Regions from separate parts of the Streptomyces hypolithicus genome, predicted to be linked through region 3. Evidence: riboswitches for the same ligand, from Rfam matches in the RefSeq annotation. Region 3 holds a riboswitch; each other region holds the start of a gene.

Region 1 (7,117 bases), 2.9 Mb from region 3:
GCGGCGTCCACCGACACCGGGTCGTGGACCGGCTCGACGCCGCCGGCCTGGAAGAGGTTGCCGGCGAAGGCCACCCGGGCGGTGTGCGCGGACGCCGGGCCGAGCGCGGCGATGAAGACGCGCGGCCGGGCGCCGGTGGCGGCCAGGTGCGCGTCGGAGCGTGCGCGCAGCTCCTCGTACGCCTCGTCGCGGCGCACCCGGGGCAGGCCGCCGGACGGGCCGGCGGGCGCGGGCTGACGTACGACGGGCTTCTCGGCCAGGTTCGGGAACTCGCTGACGCCGGTGATCGGTTCGCGGCGTTTGGCGAGCTTCTTCTTGCGCTGCGCCCAGGTGGCGGCGATGCGCTCGCCGACGAGGCCGGTGGACAGCGCCGTCTCCTGGCCGCCCGCCCGTTCCAGCTCCTGGAAGAACGCCCAGGCCGCGTGGGCGAGTTCGTCGGTGAGCCGCTCGACGTACCAGGAGCCGCCGGCCGGGTCGGCGACGCGGCCCAGGTGCGACTCGTCCAGCAGGATCGTGGAGGTGTTGCGCGCGATGCGGCGGGCGAAGGCGTCGGGCAGGCCCAGCTCGTGGTCGAAGGGCAGCACGGTGACGGCGTCGGCGCCGCCGACACCCGCGCCAAGGCAGGCGACGGTGGCGCGGAGCATGTTCACGTACGGGTCGCGGCGGGTCATCATCACCGGCGAGGTCACGGCGTGCTGGCGCTGCGCGCCAGCATCAGCGGCCCCGCATACTTCGGCGACCCTGGCCCACAGGCGGCGGGCCGCCCGGAGGGTGGCGACGGTCAGGAACTGGTCGGCGGTGGCGGCGTACCGGAACTCCAGCTGCCGCAGGGCCGCTTCGGCCGGCAGTCCGGCGCCGGTGAGCAGTCGCAGGTACGCCGCACCGGTCGCGAGCGAGATGCCCAGCTCCTGGGCGGCGGACGCCCCGGCCTCGTGGTACGCCAGCGCGTCGACGGTCAGCGCCCGCAGCCCCGGGTACTGCTCGTGGCAGCGCCGCGCCAGCTCCGCGGCGTCGGCCGCGTAGCCGGGGTTCATGGCCTCGCCGGTGCGGGCGGCGAGCCCCAGGGGGTCCGCGCCGAGGTTGCCACGCGCCGCGTCACGGGCGACGCCCCGCTGCTCGTACTGCCGCAGCAACACGGCCGCGGCGGCGGCGGTTTCGCCGCCCGCGTCGAGGATGACGGGCGCCAGGTCGAGATAGACCCCGTCGAGGACCTGCGCGAGGCCGGTCACGGGCAGGCCGTCGCCGGCCCCGTCCATGGACAGCCACAGCGACGTCACACCGTTTTCGAGGTCCGCGAGCACGGCCTCGTTGGCGGGTCCTGCCTGGGCCGACGTGTGCCGCTGCCGCACGTCCCAGCCGCCCACGGGCCTGCCCCCGCGGACGTAGGGGGCGAAACCCGGGTATCCGGTGTCGGGGACGTCGGTGGGTGCCGTGTAGAGGGGACGGGCGACGAGCCCGTCGTCGAGCGCCGTCGCCAGCGCCTCCTCGGCCGCCGGGCCCGTAACGTCCTTGCCCGACTTGCGCAGTACGCCCTCGACGAGGCGCTGCCACTGGTCGTGGGAGGCGTCCGGAAACTCAGCGGCGAGCGAAAGCCCGTCATCGGGGAGAACCGTCATGCTCGGATGTTAGGACAGCGGAACGGATGAGCAGCAGGGTCTACGGCTGTGACCTTGCCCTCTCTGCCGGGGGCGCACGGCGCCTCGGGTGTGGCGGTCGCCCGCGACGTCCGCATGGTGACGCGCTGGCTGGAGCAGGCGCAGAGCTGAGACGGCCGGTCTGGATCAGGGCGCGTCCTGCGGGCATCCGCGTGCCGGGTCTCGACGGCGACGGCGAATGCCATGACGGCGCCGAGGACGGGGACCGCCAGTGGTGTCGCGAACCAGGCGGAGGCGGCCGTCACCGCGAAGCCGCCGACGATCAGGAGCGATCCCGTCGGCGTGTTCTCGTCGAGGCGCCGAGCACCCTCGTCTTCGCCGAAGCCCAGCACGCCCCGTGGCGGAACTCCCAGCCGAATGCCCAGCGGAACGCCCAGTGGGACGACGGCACCATGCACCCGTCGTCCCACTGGTTCGTACGCTCCGAGCCCACTCCCACCGTCGCCGTCTCCTGGGCGTTCCACGAGGAGTTCGCCCTGCCGCCCGGCGACAGCTTCTCCTGTCACTACCGGGTGGTGGTCGCCGACGGCGAGCCCGAATACGACCGGATCGAGTCGTTCCTCAGCCGGTCAAGGCACCTGACGGAATATCAGTAGGGGCCGTTCACATTGTCGATCGAGCCGTACCGGTCAGCGGCGTAATTGCACGCGGCCGTGATGTTGGCGACCGGGTCGTAACTGTCCTTGGAAGTGCCGGGAACCCAGTAGGCGTCAAACGTCGGCTTGATCACCTGAAGGAGGCCCTTGGAAGGCGTTCCGGCTGCGGCGTTGACGTCCCAGTTGTTGATGGCAAGGGGATTGCCGCCGGATTCACGGATGATGTTGCGGTGAATTCCCTCGTATGTACCGGGGATACCACGCTCGGCCATGATGGCCAGTGATTCCTTGATCCAGCCGTCGAGGTCGTTGGTGTACGTCGCGGCCTGCTGGGGGCGCTCGGAGCGGTCGGCGCGGGCGGACGTCGACGCGCGGTCCGCGTCGGCCTTCGCCGGGGTCGCCGCCTTGGCGGGAGCCTTGGCCTTCGGCTTGGCCGGAGCCTTCGCCGGGGCCTTGGCGCCGATGGTCAGCTTGAGACCGGGGTGGATCAGCGCCGGGTCGTCGCCGACGACCTTGCGGTTGTCCTTGTACAGCTGCTTCCAGCCGCCGGTCAGCGAACGCTTCTCAGCGATCTTCGACAGCGAGTCGCCCGCGACCACCGAGTAGGTGGCGGCGGCCTTCTGCGCGGCGGCGGGCTCGGCCGCCTGGGCGGTGGCCGAGCCGAGGATCGGCAGCGCGAGCACGGCGCTGCCGGCGCTCACGGCGACGAGGCCGCGGGCCAGCGGGCTGAACCTGGAACGATGGTGCTTACCCTTTGAGGGCATGACGAATTCCTCTCCGTCGCCTACGAGATGAGCTGTCGGGTTCGGACTGGAGATGTCCGGTCGCACGCAGCGTGCGACTTCACCCCAAGCCGTTCCGGATACCGGACCGGCGACTTAACTGGGTCTCCCGTTCCTGCCGTGCGTGAGTGTCGGGGGATTCCGGACGGTGGCAGGATTAGGCGGTCCGACCGGATTGACGGTGACGTTAAGCGAGAAAGGCCGCGGCGAACAAGCCTCGAATTCGGAAATGTAATCCGCGCAACAGGAAAGCCCCCGAAGAATGGCCTCGCAATTGATCTACAGGCCACTCAACTCGCTTCCGGCACAAGGGTTCCGTACCGGTCCGTGACGCCGCACACAGCTCGGCCCGCGTGACCCATGTCACCGGAACCGGCCAATTGATTTGTCCTTTTTGCTCCCCGAAGGGGGCAGGGCGTGGCGGTGCGTCACGCGTACGGAAAATCGCCCATATCGGAAATAGCAGGATGAAGTCATGGTCCGGTCAGGCGCAGTCCAGGCTCGCGGGCGCGCCGGGGCGTGCGGGGCACGCCGGGCACCGTTGCGCAGCCCCTTCACCGGCCCCCGTGGGCCGGGTCGTGTGGTGCGGCGGCGGACTGCTCGGCGTAACGTCACGCGGGTTGGCGGCCTGACCCGCCGGCGTGGCCGGATAGCGGGACATCAGCTGATCGGCCCTGGCGACGTTGTTCTCCAGGTCGCCGTCGTTCACGAGGGTGTGCGCGCACGCCGTCTCAGCGACCAGGACCGGCTTGCCGTACCGGGCGGACGCGTCGTCGAGGTTGGCCTGAGGCCGGACAGCGGCCCGTGCCAGACGCCCTGCTGCACCGCGTTGTCGAACCGCCCTGCGGTGTGCCCGCGTTGAGCCGGGCGGCGAAGACCAGCCCGGCCAGCGCGGGCCTCCGGCGGCGTCGGGACCGTACTGGGCGCGATCATCGGCGGGCTGGTGCTCGGTGTGCTGAACAACGGCATGTCGCTGGTCGGCATCGGCACCGACTTCCAGCAGGTCATCAAGGGCCTGGTGCTGCTCGCGCCGGTCGGCTTCGACGTCTACAACAAGCGCAAGGTCGGCTCCTGACCCCGGCACTGCGCTGAGTACGGCGGGCCGCGCGACGTACGGGTGGCTAATTCCTTCACCCAGCGGCCCGCTGATGCGCGGACGGCGGTGTCGGCGTTGAATGGGAGGACGGAGTCCGCGTCGGAGCCCCTCCCGAAGCGAGGATCATGTGAGCGCAGACAGCCAGACCGCCACGGTGGGCACCCGGGATTCGCTGCCTGCGCCTACGGCGACCACGGGAACGGCCGTCGACAGCTTGGCGACGGCCCGCACCGCCGGGGTGTGCGGCGCGATCACGACAACGCCTTCGACGCCCTGGTCCCTGAGCCGGTCCACGGCCTCCTGGATGGAGCGGCTGTCCAGGGAGCGCAGGCTCGCCACGCTCACGAAGTAGCCCGCGCTGCGCGCCGCCTGCTCTATGCCGTCCAGCATGGAGGCGGGGCCGTACAGGGCACTGCCGAAACTGACCACACCGAGGGTCTGGGAACGGCGGGTGACCAGGGCGCGGGCAGCGACGTTGGGGCGGTAGTCGAGTTCCCGGATCGCGGCGAGCACCCGGTCACGGGTGCCCGGACGGACGTGCGGGGCGCCGTTGAGCACGCGCGACACCGTCTGGTGGGACACTCCGGCGACCCGGGCCACGTCCGCCATCACTGGCTGACGCGATTCCGGTTCTGCGCGTCCCGCTCCCACTCAGGGCCTGCGGATCATTAACTCGCCGTCTTGATCTCCGGCGGGAGGGCGATGCCGACCGCGCTCGCGTGGTCGTAGAGGTGTGCCAGTGTGGCGAGTTGGCAGCTGGCCGCCGTGATGGTGTGCTCCATCGTCTTCAGGAGCTGGCGGATGTCGCGGATGCGCCTGTTGATCGTCTCGGGGCAGACGCCGAAGAGGGTGGCGACGGCGACTTGGGGCAGGCCGAGCCGCTGGTGGAGGACGGTGGCCAGGAGCCGGTCGGCGAGGGTGAGCATGGGGCGCCGGCCGGTGCCGGGGGCCTGGAGCCGTGGGCGGTGACCGCGCCGTTTATCCAGGTTCTTCTCGCGCTGGTCCTCGTGGAGCGTGGTCATCGTGGTGATGAGCGTGTCCCATTCCTGGGCCGGCATTCCGGTCAGGGCGGGGTGGCAGAGCCAGGCGAGGTCGGGGCTGGGCTGGTCGAAGGGGTCCGGTGCGTCATTGACCTGGGCGAACGCCTCGGGACGGAGGGTGTAGTTCCAGTCGCCGTGCCACTCGTGGCGGTGCAGCGGCAAGGCGTCCATCTGCCGGTCGCCGATCCGGACTCCGGTCTCGTAGGCGGAGGTGTCGAGTTCGGCGTGGACCTTGAGTCCGGTGCGAGTGGTGGTCGCGGCGATGCTGTTCACGATGACTTCATGGCTGGTCAGCGGCCTGCCGCGCCAGTTCATGGTGATGTGGGAGAACAGCCGGTGCTCAATTTTGTTCCATTTTGAAGTACCTGGCGGAAAGTGACAGACGGTGATCTCCAGGCCGGTCTCCAGGGACAGGGCGGCCAGTTCGGCCTTCCAGGCGCGGGTGCGGTAGCCGTTCGAGCCGCCCGCGTCCGCAGTGATCAACAGCCGCCGGGAGTGGGGATAGTCGTCGCGTCCCTGGCCGTTCCACCAGCGGCGGACCGACTCCACGGCGAACGCGGCGGTGTCATGGTCGGTGCCCACGCTGACCCATCCGGTGTTCGCAGTCAGGTCATAGATCCCGTACGGGACGGCCTTGCCCAGCTCCGGGTCCGGGAAGTCGTGCGTCCGCACCCGGACCGGGTCGCCCTCGCGGTGCCACTCGACGCCCGCATTCTTGTAGTTGCCGACCACCTCCTTCTTTTTGGTATCGACGCTGACCACCGGGTCCCCCGCGGCCTGGTAGTCCTTGGCCCGCTCGCTGATATAGCGGAACTGGCCGTCGCGGTCCGGGTGTTGCCTGCCCTCAACCGTCTTGGCGTTGCCCTGCAGGCTGAATCCTTCCTCACGCAGCAGGTCGGCCACGGTCTCCGCCGAGATGCGGTGCCCCTGCCCCGTCAGCTCGCCGGCCAGATGACGGGTCGACTTCGTCGTCCAGCGCAGCGGCGACATCGGATCACCCCGCATGTCCGGCTCGACGAGGGCCAGCAGTGCGGGCCGCAGCCCAGGGTTGAGATCCACCGCGCGCTTGCGGCCTCCGCCCTCCCGGCGGGTCCGGCCCAACGGGGCCGCACCGGCCTCCAGTTCAGCGACCCCGCGGGAGACGGTGCCCTCACGCACCCCGGCCGCCCGGGCCACCTTTCTGATCCCGCCATGCCCCAGCGACCGAGCCTCCGCTCCCATGGCTAACCGGCGCTGGCGCTCGTCCAGATGCGGCAACAATGCCTGGAACTTCGCCGCCAGGCCCGCCTCGGCCCCCTCCGACATCCCCATAGCACAACAACGACGAGCAACAGCGGAAGCAACGACTTGTTTCTCCGCAGGCCCTCACTGCCCCTTCATCGGCTTCTCCGAGGATAACGACCTCCCCCACGATGGGGAGTGGATCAGCGAGCGGCGTCATGCGGCTTCGATTGCAAGGCGGAGGAGGGAGGCGGATGGGGTCTCCCCTGCTCGAGCGAAGCCGAGAGCTTGGGGAAGGAGCGTCGCTGACTGACGACAACGCCGCAAACGGTACGCGGAGCCCGTGGCGGTGCTCGGCTGAGCCGACCCGTACCGGCATGGGCCCGGAGTGCGGCGGGTACGGATACGGAGGCTGCTGAGAGCGGATCCGTGGGCGCGGGGCGGAGGGGCTGGGGTCTGAATGCACTCTGAGCGGGGAGTTCTGGCGCTGATGGGCTCGGGCGAGACCAGCCCCACGATGGTGACGTTGCACCGGGAGCTGGCCGCGCACCTCGGCCGTGAGCCCGGTGCGCTGATCCTGGAGACGCCGTACGGGTTCCAGGTCAACCGCGACGACATCTCCGCGCGCGCCCGCGACTACTTCCGGCGCAGCGTCGGGCTCACCACAGCGGTGGTGCCCGACGCTGACCCCGGCCCGCAGCCGGGAGGCGACCCGGACGGCGTACGC
Region 2 (7,117 bases), 3.4 Mb from region 3:
GACGACACGGCCGAGGTGATCCTGGCGCTGCGCCGGGTCGCCCACCCGGACCGTGGGCGGATAGAGGCGACCATCGAGCGCGCGGTGCGCTGGAACCTCGGGATGCAGTCCAAGGACGGGGGCTGGGCGGCCTTCGACGCGGACAACACCAGCGCCTTCCCCAACCGGCTGCCGTTCTGTGATTTCGGTGAGGTCACCGACCCGCCGTCCGCCGACGTCACCGCGCACGTGGTGGAGATGCTGGCCGTCGAAGGACGGGCGCACGACGCCCGCACCCGGCGGGGCATCGAGTGGCTGCTCGCCGCGCAGGAGCCGGGCGGCGCCTGGTTCGGACGCTGGGGCGTCAACTACGTGTACGGCACAGGATCGGTGGTACCGGCGCTGACCGCGGCGGGGCTGCCCGTCGGCCACCCCGCGATCCGACGTGCCGTCCACTGGCTGGAATCGGTCCAGAACGACGACGGCGGCTGGGGCGAGGATCTGCGCTCGTACCGCGACATCCGCTGGGCCGGGCACGGCACGTCGACCGCCTCCCAGACCGGGTGGGCGCTGCTCGCCCTGCTTGCGGCGGGAGAGCAGCACGGCAAGTCCGTCGAGCGGGGCGTCACCTGGCTGGCCGAGACCCAGCGGGAGGACGGCTCCTGGGACGAGCCCTACTTCACGGGCACCGGATTCCCCTGGGACTTCTCCATCAACTACAACCTCTACCGGCAGGTCTTCCCGCTCACCGCTCTGGGCCGGTACGTCCACGGGGAGCCCGCGCTCCCCGATCTCCGGCAGGGACCCTGATGAGCCGTCCGCCGGCTCCTGAGGCGCCGGCGCCGCTGCTGATCGCCTGCGCGCTCGGCATCGAGCGCCTGGCGCTGCGCAGCGGCGACCGCCGCGGGGCGCGAGGGCCCCTGACCGTACTGCGGACGGGCATGGGGCCGAGGGCGGCGGAGGCCGCTGTCCTGCGAACGCTCGGTGCGCTCGGGGAAGGCGGTCACGTCGGTGCGCTCGGGGCGGGCGGTCACGACCGCGCCGACGGCACCGCCGTCATCGCGTCCGGTTTCTGCGCGGGGCTTGCCCCCGGCATGCACCCGGGCGACCTGATCGTCGCCGACGAGACCCGCGGCCCCGGCGGCAGCACCCCCTGCACAGGCGTCGACCTGCTGGCCGAGGCGCTGGCCAGGGCCGTACCGGGACGCACGGTCCACATCGGGCCGCTGACCGGCTCCGACCATGTCGTACGCGGCCCCGAACGGGCCGAGCTGCGGGCCACCGGGGCGATCGCCGTGGACATGGAATCGGCCGCGACACTCCGAAGCGCCCTGCGGGCGGGCCCGCGTCCGGTTGCGGCCGTTCGGGTGGTCGTGGACGCTCCGGAGCACGAGCTCGTCCGCATTGGCACGGTCCGGGGTGGAATATCGGCCTTCCGTGTTCTTCGCGCCGTCCTACCGGCTTTTTTCGAATGGCACCGTTCTTTGCTGCTCCCCAGGAGGTGAGCTAGATGGCCATGCCGCTCCGTCAGACCATCAGGGTCGGGACGTATCTCGTTGAACAAAAGCTCCGCAAGCGAGAGAAGTTCCCTCTCATCGTCGAGCTCGAACCGCTCTACGCCTGCAACCTCGCGTGCGAGGGCTGCGGCAAGATCCAGCACCCCGCAGGTGTGCTCAAGCAGCGCATGCCGGTGGCCCAGGCCGTGGGCGCGGTACTGGAGTCGGGCGCCCCGATGGTGTCCATCGCCGGCGGTGAGCCGCTGATGCACCCTCAGATCGACGAGATCGTGCGGCAGCTGGTGGCGAAGCGGAAGTACGTATTCCTGTGCACCAACGCCGTGCTGCTGCGCAAGAAGATCGAGAAATTCACACCGTCGCGCTACTTCGCCTTCGCCGTGCACATCGACGGGCTGCGTGAGCGCCACGACGAATCGGTGGCGAAGGAAGGAGTGTTCGACGAAGCCGTCGCGGCGATCAAGGAGGCCAAGAAGCGCGGCTTCCGGGTCACCACCAACTCCACCTTCTTCAACACCGACACGCCCCAGACCATCATCGAGGTGCTCAACTTCCTCAATGACGACCTGGAGGTGGACGAGATGATGATCTCGCCGGCGTACGCCTACGAAAAGGCCCCCGACCAGGAGCACTTCCTCGGTGTCGAACAGACCAGGGAGCTGTTCAGGAAGGCGTTCTCGGGCGGCAACCGGCGCAGGTGGCGTCTCAACCACTCCCCGCTCTTCCTGGATTTCCTCGAAGGCAAGGCGGACTTCTCCTGCACGGCCTGGGCGATCCCCAACTACTCGCTGTTCGGCTGGCAGCGGCCCTGCTACCTGATGAGCGACGGGTACGTACCGACCTACCGCGAGCTCATCGAAGAGACCGACTGGAGCAAGTACGGGCGGGGAAAGGACCCCCGGTGCGCCAACTGCATGGCCCACTGCGGCTACGAGCCGACGGCCGTCCTCGCCACCATGGGCTCGCTCAAGGAATCCCTGCGCGCGGTCCGCGAGACCGTCTCGGCCAACCGCGGGTGATGTGATGGACCACCGGTCATCGCCGGGCGGGGACGGGACCGCAGCCCGTCCCCGCCCCGGCCCCCGCCCGGCGGGGGAGTTCGACCTGGCGGCGCTCCTCGCCGAACGCGGCGGGGAGGGCTACGAACTGCACGCCAGGCACCTCAACCACCAACTGCCGCGCATGCTGCGCGCCATCGGCTTCGACAAGGTCTACGAGCGGGCCGAGGGCGCCTACTTCTGGGACGCGGAGGGCAACGACTACCTCGACATGCTCGCCGGCTTCGGGGTGATGGGCCTCGGCCGCCACCATCCCGTCGTACGCAGAGCACTGCACGACGTACTGGACGCCTCCCTCGCGGACCTCACGCGCTTCGACTGCCAGCCGCTGCCCGGACTGCTCGCCGAGAAGCTGCTCACGCACAGCCCGCACCTGGACCGGGTCTTCTTCGGAAACAGCGGCACGGAGGCCGTCGAGACCGCGCTCAAGTTCGCCAGGTACGCGACCGGCCGCCCCAGAATCCTCTACTGCGCCCACGCCTTCCACGGCCTGACGGCCGGCTCGCTCTCCGTCAACGGCGAGAGCGGCTTCCGCGACGGATTCGCCCCACTGCTGCCCGACACCGCGATCGCCCTCGGAGACCTCGCCGCGCTGGAGCGGGAGCTGGAGCGCGGCGACGTGGCGGGCCTGGTCGTCGAGCCGATCCAGGGCAAGGGCGTACGTGCCTGCCCGCCCGGATTCCTGCGCGCCGCCCAGGAACTCCTCCACCGGCGCGGGGCCCTGCTGATCGCCGACGAGGTCCAGACAGGGCTGGGCAGGACCGGCGACTTCTACGCGTACCAGCACGAGGAGGGCGTGGAGCCCGATCTGCTGTGCGTCGCCAAGGCTCTTTCGGGCGGGTACGTGCCGGTCGGCGCGACTCTCGGAAAGGACTGGATCTTCCGGAAGGTCTACTCCTCGATGGACCGCGTGCTGGTCCACTCGGCCAGCTTCGGTTCCAACGCCCAGGCCATGGCGGCGGGTCTCGCCGTGCTGTCGGTGATGGAGAACGAGGAGATCGTCGCCAACGCCCGGCGCACCGGCGACCTGCTGCGCGAGCGGCTGACCGCGCTCGTCGGGCGCTACGAGCTGCTGCACGACGTACGCGGACGGGGCCTCATGGTCGGCATCGAGTTCGGCCGGCCGGCCTCGCTGAAGCTGCGCAGCCGCTGGACGATGCTCCAGGCCGCCCGCAAGGGGCTCTTCGCGCAGATGGTCGTCGCACCGCTGCTGCACAAGCACCGCATCCTTACCCAGGTGTCCGGCGACCACCTCGAAGTCATCAAGCTGATTCCGCCGCTGACCGTGGGGGAGAAGGAGGTGGACCGCTTCGTCCGCGCCTTCACCGCCGTGATGGACGACGCGCACAGCGGCGGCGGACTGATGTGGGACTTCGGCAGGACGCTCGTCAAGCAGGCGGTCGCCAACCGGTAGGCGGGCCGGAGGTGGGCGGCCCGGCCCAGCAGGCGAGGTAGGGGCAGCCCGCCCGGCCCCCGCGGCCGGGCCCTCAGCTCTCGTCGCTCAGCTCTCGTCGCTCAGCTCTCGTCGCTCGGGACGAGCAGCCGGGTCCGCAGCTGCTCGCGGGTCTCGGCGCTGAGCCCCAGTCCTTCCGCGAGGTACCGCGTGGTGGAGCCCCATACCTCCTGGACGGTCTCGAAGGCGGCGTTCAGGTACTCCGCGCGGGCGTCGAACAGCGGCCTCAGCAGCTCCATGACCTCGGGAGTCATTCCGGCCGGGGAGCTGTCGCTGCGGCTCACCCGGTAGCGGCGGCTCGGGTCGTTCGACTTGAGGTAGTCGGCCTCGATGGCGTCACGCTCGACGCCGACAGCCAGCAGGGCCACCGCTATCGACAGGCCCGCTCGGTCCTTGCCCGCCGCGCAGTGCATCAGGGCGGGCACGCTGTCCTCGGCGAGCGCCTGCAGCACTTGGCTGTGCTCGGCCGTGCGCTCCTTGATGATCACGCGGTACGTCTGCGCCATCCGGTCCGCGGCCTTGCCGTCGGACAGGATCTCGCGCAGCTCGTCGAGGTTCCCGTCCCGGACCATCTTCCAGAACACCGCGCCGTCGGCAGGGTCGGTCAGCGGCAGGTTCACGTTGCGCACACCCGGCAGCTCGATGTCCGGGCCCTCCAGCTTCTGGTCCGCCTCGTTGCGGAAATCGAAGATCGTATGAAGACCGAGGGAGCCGAGAAACGCCGCATCGGCCGCCGTCGCGTGTGCGAGGTGACCGCTGCGGAAAAGGACACCGGAGCGCACCCGGCGCCCGTCCACGGTCGGCAGGCCGCCCACATCACGGAAGTTGCGCACTGCGGCAAGCTCGGGCGCTGCCGACGGGACCTGCGGCACCTGCTGTGACACGTGGGCTCCTGTGAGTCTGCCGTCGGCGCTGCTCGCCGACTTCGGCGAGTTTCGACGATACGACACCGTGGCCGTGGCGATCATCGCCGCTGGCCAGGCGCTTCAGGCGTATCTGACAGTTGGGGCGAATCGGGTCATATCACCGTAACGCCCGTTGTGTGCAAGGGAGGTGACGGAGGGGCGGGCGGGCCGCTGGTGAGCAGGATCTCATTCGTGACCGTGCGTGGCGAAGATCCGGATACAAATGCCTTTCCGCAGGCGGGGGGAGAAGATCCGTAATCCACGGAGTGTGACGGCAATTCCCTCGCGAATTCCCCTCGCTCAACGGCTGGGCGAATGAGCTCGCTTGTACGGGGAAGGCCGGTCGGCTTACGGTCACGGTCAATCCGGGCGGACCGCCTAATCCTGCCGCCGCCCGGAATCCGAACCTACTCACGTGTGGCAGGAGCGGGGGAACCAGGTAAGTACGCCGGCATTCGGAAGTTTTTGGTCCGGACCGGCTCGGGGTGAAGCCGCGCATCAGCGCGGCCGGGCATCTCCAGCCCGAACCCGACAGCTCACCTCGTAGGCGCCGGAGAGGAATACCCCATGCCCGCAAAGGGTAAGCACCGCCGCCAGAGGCCGAACTCGATCACCCGCGGATTTATCGCCGCAGGCACGGGCGGAGCGGCTCTCGCACTTCCGTTCATGACCGTGACCGGCGCGAACGCCGCGGAGAAGGCCGCCCCGGCCTCCGCGTCCGCCGCGTCCTTCGGCAAGGCGGCCCCCGCGGCCGCCGCCGAGAAGGCCGCCGCGAAGAAGGCCGGCACCAAGACCTACTCCGTGGTCTCCGGCGACTATCTGTCGAAGATCGCCGAAGAGCAGGACGTGCGTGGCGGCTGGCACAAGCTCTACAAGGACAACCGTGTGGTCGTCGGCGGCAACCCCGAGCTGATCCTGCCCGGCATGAAGCTGACCATCGGCGCGAAGGCGTCCGGCTCCGCGCCGCAGGCGCCCGCGAAGCCCGCCCAGCCGTCGAAGTCCGAGAAGTCGTCGCAGCCGTCGCAGCCCTCGAAGTCCTCGGCCAAGGACTCCGCGCCCGCGCCGGCCAAGGACGAGGCCAAGGCGCCCGCCGCCAACAGCGCCTCCAACGCGGCCGCTTCCGGCCAGAGCAACGGATCCGGCTTCACCGCTCCGGTCGACGCGGGCGTCTCCACGCCGTACCGCGCCTCCGGCGGCAGCTGGTCCAGCGGCTACCACACGGGCGTCGACTTCACCGCCTCCAGTGGCACCCCGGTCAAGGCCGTGGCCACCGGCACCGTCGTCTCCGCCGGCTGGAGCGGCTCGTACGGCAACGAGGTCGTCATCAAGCACGACGACGGCCGCTACTCGCAGTACGCCCACCTCTCCTCGCTGTCCGTCTCCTCCGGCCAGAGCGTCGGAGGCGGCACCCAGATAGGCCTCTCCGGCAGCACCGGCAACTCCACCGGCCCGCACCTGCACTTCGAGATCCGGACCGGCCCGAGCTACGGCTCGGACGTCGACCCGCTGGCCTACCTGCGCGGCAACGGCGTCTCCATCTGACGCTCGCCCCGCGACGGCTCCATGCCCGTACGCCCCTTCTCTGCCGCTCACCCCCAGGCGGCAGGAAAGGGGCCTACGTGCGTTCAAAGGCGTATTCCGGGTTGGCCGAACCTGACCCGTGTCGTATCTCACGCTGCGTCACCCCCTCCCTACGGTGGCGTAGGTCACGTCCGCCGGTGAAGGATGTGCCGACGTGGCAGACGATTCGCGATCATTCAGAGCAGGCGCCATCGGGTCGTACGCGGCGATCGGTGACAGCTTCACCGAAGGCGTCGGCGACCCCGGGCCCGGCGGTACGTTCATCGGCTGGGCGGACCGGTTGGCCGTACTCCTCGACGACCGCGTCCCCGAGCACACCTTCCGCTACGCCAACCTCGCGGTCCGCGGCCGCCTCCTCGACCAGATCGTGGCGGAGCAGGTCCCGCGGGCGCGGCAGCTCGCCCCCGATCTGGTGAGCTTCTGCGCCGGCGGGAACGACATCATCCGGCCAGGCAGTGACCCCGACGACGTAGCCGAGCGCTTCGAGACAGCGGTCGCTGAGCTCACCGAGGCCGTCGGCACCGTCATGGTGACCACGGGCTTCGACACTCGGGACGTTCCCGTGCTGCGCCATCTGCGCGGCAAGATCGCGACGTACACGGCGCATGTGCGCGCGGTCGCCGACCG
Region 3 (7,117 bases):
ACTTGGCGTCCTCCTGAGCGGTCACGGTCTGGCCGGTCTGGCCGGCCCGGTCGGCGCACGGCGTCACGCACGCGCCCTTCGCCCACCACTCGGGCAGCAACGCGATCACCTCGTCACCGAACGGGTTCACGCCTGGACCGGCCACCAATGCGTGCCCGACCAGGACATGCAGGCACTTCACCCGGTCCGGCATGCCGCCCGCGCTGGGGAAGCCCTGGAGGACCTCGATCGCGTCGCGGCGCCCGATGTAGTCCTCGTGGGCGGCGCGGTAGGCGGCGGCCAGCTCCGGGTCCTCGGCGAGACGGTCCTGCATCTGCTTCATCAGGCCGGAGCCTTCGAGGGTGCCGATCGCGGAGGCGGCGCGCGGGCAGGTGAGGTAGTACAGCGTCGGGAACGGTGTGCCGTCCTCCAGCCGCGGGGCCGTCTCGACCACGTCCGGCTGCCCGCACGGGCAACGGTGCGCGATGGCGCGCAGCCCACGCGGCGGGCGGCCCAGCTGGAGCTTGAACGCGGCGATGTCCACCTCGGTGGGCTCGGTGCGCGGGGTGGTCGGGGGTGCGGCGTCCATGCGTGCGTACGTGCCTTCGTGTTCGTCGGGTGCGTCGGGTGCGTCGGGTGCGTCGGGTGCGTGGGGGCGGTGGGTGGCTGCGAACAGCGTGTGTGGCTACTGCTGCCTGCGGTCGGCCTGGTCCACGCCGTCCCACAGGTTGGTGTACCAGGGGCGGTCCGCGTCCCCCAGGTCGTCGCGGCGCCGCTCGCGGGCCTCGGGGTCGAAGACGATGAAGCCCGTCTCCCCCGGCCGCACCAGGTGCAGGTGCTCGCGGGCCAGCCGCTCGACGTACGCGTCGTCCTTGAGCCGGGCCTTCTCGTCACGGAGCTCTTCGACGCGCCGGCCGGCCTCCTGCATCCGCCGCTGCTCGTCGGCGATCTCGCCGCGCTGCGACACGTACTGCCGCATCGGGTAGGCAAGCGCCACGATCAGCGAGCACAGGACCAGGACGAGGAGCGCGGCCCGGCCGGTGAGCCGGGAGCGACGGGCCTGACGGCGGGTCTGGGAACGGTAGACGCGGGCGGCGGTCTGCTCGCCGAGCAGCCTGAGCCTGGTCGCTGTGGAGAACCGATCCCGGTCCTTCGCGGCCATGTCCCCGCCTCCCCTTCACGCGCATACGTCCCCGCACACGGTACGGGACCGAGTGCGGGGACGTACGTACGACTGGCTGTGGTGCGGGTGCCGTTAGGCCTTGAAGCGCGGGAACGCGCTGCGGCCCGCGTACACGGCCGCGTCGTCGAGGATCTCCTCGATGCGCAGCAGCTGGTTGTACTTGGCGACGCGCTCGGAGCGGGCCGGGGCGCCGGTCTTGATCTGGCCGCAGTTGGTGGCGACGGCGAGGTCGGCGATGGTGACGTCCTCGGTCTCGCCGGAGCGGTGCGACATCATGCACTTGAAGCCGTTGCGCTGGGCCAGCTCGACGGCGTCCAGGGTCTCGGTCAGCGAACCGATCTGGTTGACCTTGACGAGCAGCGAGTTGGCGGCGCCTTCCTCGATGCCGCGGGCCAGGCGCTCCGGGTTGGTGACGAAGAGGTCGTCGCCGACGATCTGGACCTTGCTGCCCAGCTTGTCGGTGAGGATCTTCCAGCCGGCCCAGTCGTCCTCGAAGAGCGGGTCCTCGATGGAGACGAGCGGGTACGCCGCCACGAGCTCCTCGTAGTACTCCGTCATCTCGGCGGCCGAGCGGGACTTGCCCTCGAACTCGTAGCTGCCGTCCTTGTAGAACTCGGACGCGGCGACGTCGAGCGCGAGCGCGATCTGCTCGCCCGGGACGTAACCGGCCTGCTTGATGGCCTCAAGGATGAGGTCGAGCGCGGCGCGGTTGGAGTCCAGGTTCGGGGCGAAGCCGCCCTCGTCGCCGAGGCCGGTGGACAGGCCCTTGGTCTTCAGGACGGACTTGAGGGTGTGGTAGACCTCCGTGCCCCAGCGCAGGGCCTCGGAGAACGACTCGGCGCCGATCGGCGCGATCATGAACTCCTGGATGTCGACGTTGGAGTCGGCGTGCGACCCACCGTTGAGGATGTTCATCATCGGCACGGGCAGCAGGTGCGCGTTCGGGCCACCCAGGTAGCGGAACAGCGGCAGGTCGCAGGCCTCGGAGGCGGCGTGCGCGACGGCCAGGGAGACGCCGAGGATGGCGTTGGCGCCAAGGGATGCCTTGTTCTCGGTGGCGTCCAGGTCGAACATCGCCTGGTCGATCAGGCGCTGCTCGGTGGCGTCGTAACCGACGAGCTCCGGGCCGATCTGCTCGATGACGGCGAGGACGGCCTTCTCGACACCCTTGCCGTGGTAGCGGCTGGGGTCACCGTCGCGAAGCTCAATGGCCTCGAACGCTCCGGTGGAGGCACCGGAGGGGACAGCAGCACGACCGGTGCTGCCGTCGTCGAGGCCGACCTCGACCTCGACCGTGGGGTTGCCTCGGGAGTCCAGGATTTCCCGGGCTACGACGACGTCGATGGACGGCACGAGCATCTCCTTCTGGGATGTGACGCTAGGGGTGCAGGGTCGCTTTGGCCTTGCGGCAAGAGCCTATCCGGCTTGCGGGCTGCGGCCTGCCGTTCGCTCGCCCGCTGGGACGGGAACGCGCCCGAATACCCGTAATAGGGGATGAACTCTTGGCGGCGCGGCACCGTGCCCGGTCCAAGGACTGGGCGGTAACGGCACCGGGGCGGTAACGCCGAAACCCCGGCCCGGCGCGTTCGGGGGGGAAGGCGCGCCGTGCCGGGGTGCTCGGGGTTCCGGGTCAGCCGATCAGCTGAGGTGCAGCTGCTGGCCCGGGTAGATGACATCGGCGTCGCTGACGATGTCCTTGTTCAGCTCGAAGACCTTCTCCCAGCCGCCCTTGACCTTCTCGGCCTTGGCGATCTTGCCGAGGGTGTCGCCGGACTTCACCTTGTACTCGCCGTCGCCCTTCTCGAAGCTCTTCGGCGCGGCGGGCTGAGCCGTCTCGGCCTTCGGCTGCGCCTTGGGCTGGGCCTCGGGCTGGGCCTCGGGCTCGGAACGGACCTCGCTGCGCGAGGCGGGCTGCTCGGTCTCGCGCGGGGCGGCGGGCTGCTGCTGCGCCGGCTGGGACTTCTGCTCGGAGGAGCCGGAGGTGTCGACACCCGGGTCGACACCGTCGTTGGTCAGGCCGCCTTCACCGGCGCAGGCCCAGGCGCCCGGGCCCTGCATGTCGAGAAGCTTCTCGGCGGTGGCGATCTGCTGCGACTTCGACGCCTTGTCGGCGGTCTGGGCGTACTGCGTGCCACCGGCCGCGGCCCAGCTGGAGGCCGAGAACTGCAGGCCACCGTAGTAGCCGTTGCCGGTGTTGATGGACCAGTTGCCGCCGGACTCGCACTGGGCGACGGCGTCCCAGGTCGAGACGGAGGCTGCGGAAGCGGTCGACGCACCCATCAGCGGGGCGACGACAGCGGCGCCGGTGACGCCGGCGAGCGCGGCGATTCGAGTGGCCTTGGACGGGCGACGGTGCTTGGCCTTGCCGGAAAACAGCATGCGACATCTCCTCACCGACGCCTACGAGGTGAGCTGTCGGGTTCGGGCCAATGAGTTGCCCGGCCGCGCGACCTAGCGCGCGGCTTAACCCCAAGCCGGTTCCGTTCCGTCTCTCGACGGGCCGGGCCCGGCACTTACCTGGGTCCCCCGCTCCTGCCTACGGCGCTTTACGCGTCGGTTCCCCCCGACCGACGGCAGGATTCGGCGTGACGGTCGACGGGGCCCGCGGTGGCGAGCGGTCAGACCGTAGACACAAGAGGTTCCGAAGTTCAAAGAAGGACATGGGGGGCCAACCACCCTTCCTTGCCCCCCTCCGACCCTCATCGACGCAGGTCAGAGGGGGCACAAACGGACCATCCGGGCCAGACACGCCAGTTGAGGCGAAGAGACCCTTGTCTCACTTGCCCCAACCGGGACATTACGGCCCGAAAAACCCCCGATTTCAGCCCAGATCGAGGCTCTGGCCAGGGATGATGAGGTCCGGATCGGACCCAAGGGCCTTGTCGTTGGCCTCGTAGAGCGCCGGCCACCCGCCGGGGACCTCGTGCGCGTCGGCGATGGCCCAGAGGTTGTCGCCGGCGCGGACGGTGTACGCGGCGTTCTCGACGCCCGGAGCGGCTCCGGTGCCGGAGCCGTCACGTGTCGAAGCGTCACCTCGCGAGGCATGGCGCCCCGATTCGCGCTTTTCGCCCGATTCGCCGATTACGTCGCCCGAGCCTTCCGGGGCCTCTTCACCCCGGTGCTTGCCCTTGGAGGAGGCGTCCTGGTCGGCCGGAGCCTCGGAGTCCTCAGCTTCGGCGGCGGGGGCGTCGTCGGACGCGGAGGGCTGGGCCGGTGGCGCGGAGCGGGCGGGCTCGGCGGGCTCTTCCGACGCGTCGCGCTTCGGGGGCTCGTCGCCGTTCTTCTCGGTGCTTTCGGTCCCGTCGGTGCTGTCGGTGCCGTCGCTCTTCTTGGTCTTGCCGTCGGCAGGGGCGTCCGGCGCCTCCGGGGCCCACGTCTCGCCGGGAGACGGGGTGGCGGCCGAGCCGCCTGCGGGGGCAGCCTTGTCACTGTCCGTCAGGCCGGTGATGAGCGCGCAGCTCGGCCACGCCTGCGGCCCCTGCGCGGCCAGTATCTTCTCGGCGATCTTGACCTGCTGCGAGCGGCTGGCGAGGTCGGCGCGCGGAGCGTAGGCCGTACCGCCGTAGCTCGACCAGGTCTCCTGCGAGATCTGGAGTCCGCCGTAGAAGCCGTTGTCGAGGTCGGCGCTCCACATGCCGCCGCTCTCACAATCGGCGACCCGGTCCCAGGTCGTGACCTCGGCAGCGTTCGCGCCGGTCGCGCCGAGCAGCGGAATGGCGATGGCCGATCCCGCGACTCCCGCCGCGACGACGAGGGCTGGGGCCTGACGGGGTCGGCGGTGTCTACCGTTCCCGGAGCGCATGCGGTGGCCTTTCGAGTGACGGCTGAGGTTGACGGTGAACGTAGCCGTACTCGAACGTCTGTCACAAGTCGATGGAGCAGAGATCACGTGAAGGTCTCAAATGTGACGCGTCGTCACTCGCTGTGGTGCGTGAACTCCACCGGCAGCGTGCGCAGTCCGCGCATGATGAGGCCCCCACGCCACCGCAAATCGTCCGGTTCCACCGCAAGCCGCAGATCCGGCAGACGCCGCAGCAGCGTCGCGATCGCCGTCTGCCCTTCCAGTCGGGCGAGGGGGGCGCCGAGGCAGTAGTGGATGCCGTGGCCGTACCCGAGGTGCGGGTTGTCGCGTCGTGAGAGGTCCAGCGTGTCCGGGTCGTCGAAGCGGTCGGGGTCGCGGTCGGCGGCGGCGAGTACGACGAGTACCGGGTCGCCGGCGGCGATGTCCTGCCCGCCGAGGGTGAGTGGCTCGGTGGCGTACCGCCACGTGGCGAGCTCCACCGGGCCGTCGTACCGCAGGAGTTCCTCGACCCCGGTGGCGAGGAGGCCGGTGTCGCCCGCGGAGAGGGCGCGCTGCAGACGGTCGCGTTCACGCGGGTTGCGCAGGAGGGCGTAGACCCCGTTGCCGATGAGGTTGACAGTCGTCTCGAACCCGGCGAAGAGAAGGATGAAGGCCATGGCGGCGGCCTCGTTCTCGGTCAGATGCTCGCCGTGGTCGCTGGCGCGGATCAGGCCCGAGATGAGGTCGTCGCCCGGGGCCTCGCGCTTGCGGTGGATGAGTTCGGCGAGGTAGTCGCGCATCTTCTTGACCGAGCGGGCGACACCGCCACGGGGACCGCTGCCCTGTCCCGGCTTCATGTGTCGCATCATCATTCCCGCCCAGTCGCGGAAGTCGTCCTGGTCCTCGCGGGGCACGCCGAGAAGGTCGCAGATCGCGTAGATGGGGAGTGGGAACGCGAAGTCGTGGATGAGGTCTGCGGTTCCCTTCTCCGCGAACGCGTCGATGAGCCGGTCGGTCAGCTCCTGCACGCGCGGCGCGAACGCGGCCACCGTGCGCGGCGTGAACGCCTTGGAGACCAGGCGCCGCAACCGGGTGTGGTCCGGCGGGTCGATGTTCAGCAGATGCGTCATCAGGTCGGCCTTACGCTCGCCCGGGATGCCCGTTCTGCCCTTGGCGTGCGCCGATCCGGCGTGGTGGGCCGGGTCCTTGGACAGCCGGAGGTCGGCGAGCGCCTGCCGGGCATCGGCGTACCGGGTCACCAGCCACGCGTCGACCCCGCTGGGGAGGGTGGTGCGGTGCACGGGGGCGTGCTCGCGCAACCAGGCGTACGCCGGATAGGGGTCGGTGGCGAACTCCCAGGTGAACAGGTCTGGAGCGGGGGGTACGGGCTGGTCCGGCATGCCCCCGACAGTAGCCGCCGCGCGTTTCTCAGGCCGCGTGAGTGCCTGTCCGGTGATCGAGGAGCGGGCCCCGGCGGCGGGGCGGGGCGCCGGTCACCGGGGCGTTGTCTCCGCCGCCGCTGCCGCCTCCGCCGTCAGGATCGCGTCGCGGTACGCGCGGGCCGCGGCGCGCAGGGCCGCCTCCGGGTCGACACCGGCCGCCTCCGCCCGTACCGCCAGGGCCAGGAGTTCGTAGCCGGCGCCTTCGCCCGTCGGGAGCGTGACGTCCAGGTCCGCGCTCCGTACGCGTGAGGACAGCTTCGCGGCGAGCGCGAGGCCGGGCTGGCCGAGGGGGACGCCGTCCGTGACCGAGTCGCGCTGCTTCTCGACCGCTTTCGTACGCAGCCAGTGCGCCTTGACCTCCTCCGGCGTCTCGGCCGTCTCGTCGCCGAAGACGTGCGGGTGGCGGTGAATGAGCTTGTCGACGATCGTGCCCGCCACGTCGTCGATGGAGAACGGGGCTTCGGCGTCCTCCTGCGCGATGCGCGCGTGGAAGACGACCTGGAGCAGTACGTCGCCGAGTTCCTCCCGTAGCTCGTCGCGGTCGCCGTCCTCGATCGCCTCGACGAGTTCGTACGCCTCCTCGATGCCGTACTTCGCGAGGCCCTTGTGGGTCTGCTGCGAGGACCACGGGCACGCGAGGCGAATGCGGTCCATGACCTGGATCAGGTCGAGCAGGCGGGCGCCCGGCAGGTCGTACGAGCCCGGGAGCAGCTCCAGGTCCGGCATCTGGAC

What was found. Region 3 has a riboswitch for cyclic di-AMP ahead of ACU6WZ_RS17360 (transglycosylase family protein). Riboswitches for the same ligand answer to the same signal wherever they lie in the genome.
Region 1: another riboswitch for cyclic di-AMP. It lies ahead of ACU6WZ_RS03760 (LysM peptidoglycan-binding domain-containing protein); the one in region 3 lies ahead of ACU6WZ_RS17360 (transglycosylase family protein).
Region 2: another riboswitch for cyclic di-AMP. It lies ahead of ACU6WZ_RS01295 (M23 family metallopeptidase); the one in region 3 lies ahead of ACU6WZ_RS17360 (transglycosylase family protein).

What each region holds. Positions count from the first base shown of each region.
Region 1 covers NZ_CM128811.1:771,277-778,393, forward strand. Annotated here, with positions in the region: gene ACU6WZ_RS03750 (methylmalonyl-CoA mutase family protein) at 1-1,616, opposite strand, end outside; gene ACU6WZ_RS03755 (DUF6807 family protein) at 1,808-2,251, shown strand; gene ACU6WZ_RS03760 (LysM peptidoglycan-binding domain-containing protein) at 2,245-3,015, opposite strand; cyclic di-AMP (ydaO/yuaA leader) riboswitch at 3,018-3,180, opposite strand; gene ACU6WZ_RS03765 (glycosyl hydrolase 53 family protein) at 3,518-3,844, opposite strand; partial or broken gene ACU6WZ_RS03770 (sugar ABC transporter permease) at 3,923-4,108, shown strand; gene ACU6WZ_RS03775 (LacI family DNA-binding transcriptional regulator) at 4,253-4,738, opposite strand; gene ACU6WZ_RS03780 (ISAzo13 family transposase) at 4,798-6,480, opposite strand; gene ACU6WZ_RS03785 (type 1 glutamine amidotransferase family protein) at 6,851-7,117, shown strand, end outside.
Region 2 covers NZ_CM128811.1:249,893-257,009, reverse strand. Annotated here, with positions in the region: gene shc (squalene--hopene cyclase) at 1-789, shown strand, start outside; gene ACU6WZ_RS01315 (phosphorylase family protein) at 789-1,484, shown strand; gene hpnH (adenosyl-hopene transferase HpnH) at 1,490-2,512, shown strand; gene ACU6WZ_RS01305 (aspartate aminotransferase family protein) at 2,517-3,965, shown strand; gene ACU6WZ_RS01300 (tyrosine-protein phosphatase) at 4,067-4,888, opposite strand; cyclic di-AMP (ydaO/yuaA leader) riboswitch at 5,304-5,472, shown strand; gene ACU6WZ_RS01295 (M23 family metallopeptidase) at 5,477-6,451, shown strand; gene ACU6WZ_RS01290 (SGNH/GDSL hydrolase family protein) at 6,645-7,117, shown strand, end outside.
Region 3 covers NZ_CM128811.1:3,664,527-3,671,643, reverse strand. Annotated here, with positions in the region: gene ACU6WZ_RS17375 (DUF501 domain-containing protein) at 1-568, opposite strand, end outside; gene ACU6WZ_RS17380 (Ppx/GppA phosphatase family protein) at 1-2, opposite strand, end outside; gene ACU6WZ_RS17370 (FtsB family cell division protein) at 665-1,141, opposite strand; gene eno (phosphopyruvate hydratase) at 1,235-2,521, opposite strand; gene ACU6WZ_RS17360 (transglycosylase family protein) at 2,801-3,541, opposite strand; cyclic di-AMP (ydaO/yuaA leader) riboswitch at 3,545-3,716, opposite strand; gene ACU6WZ_RS17355 (transglycosylase family protein) at 3,984-4,964, opposite strand; gene ACU6WZ_RS17350 (cytochrome P450 family protein) at 5,078-6,343, opposite strand; gene ACU6WZ_RS17345 (nucleoside triphosphate pyrophosphohydrolase) at 6,437-7,117, opposite strand, start outside.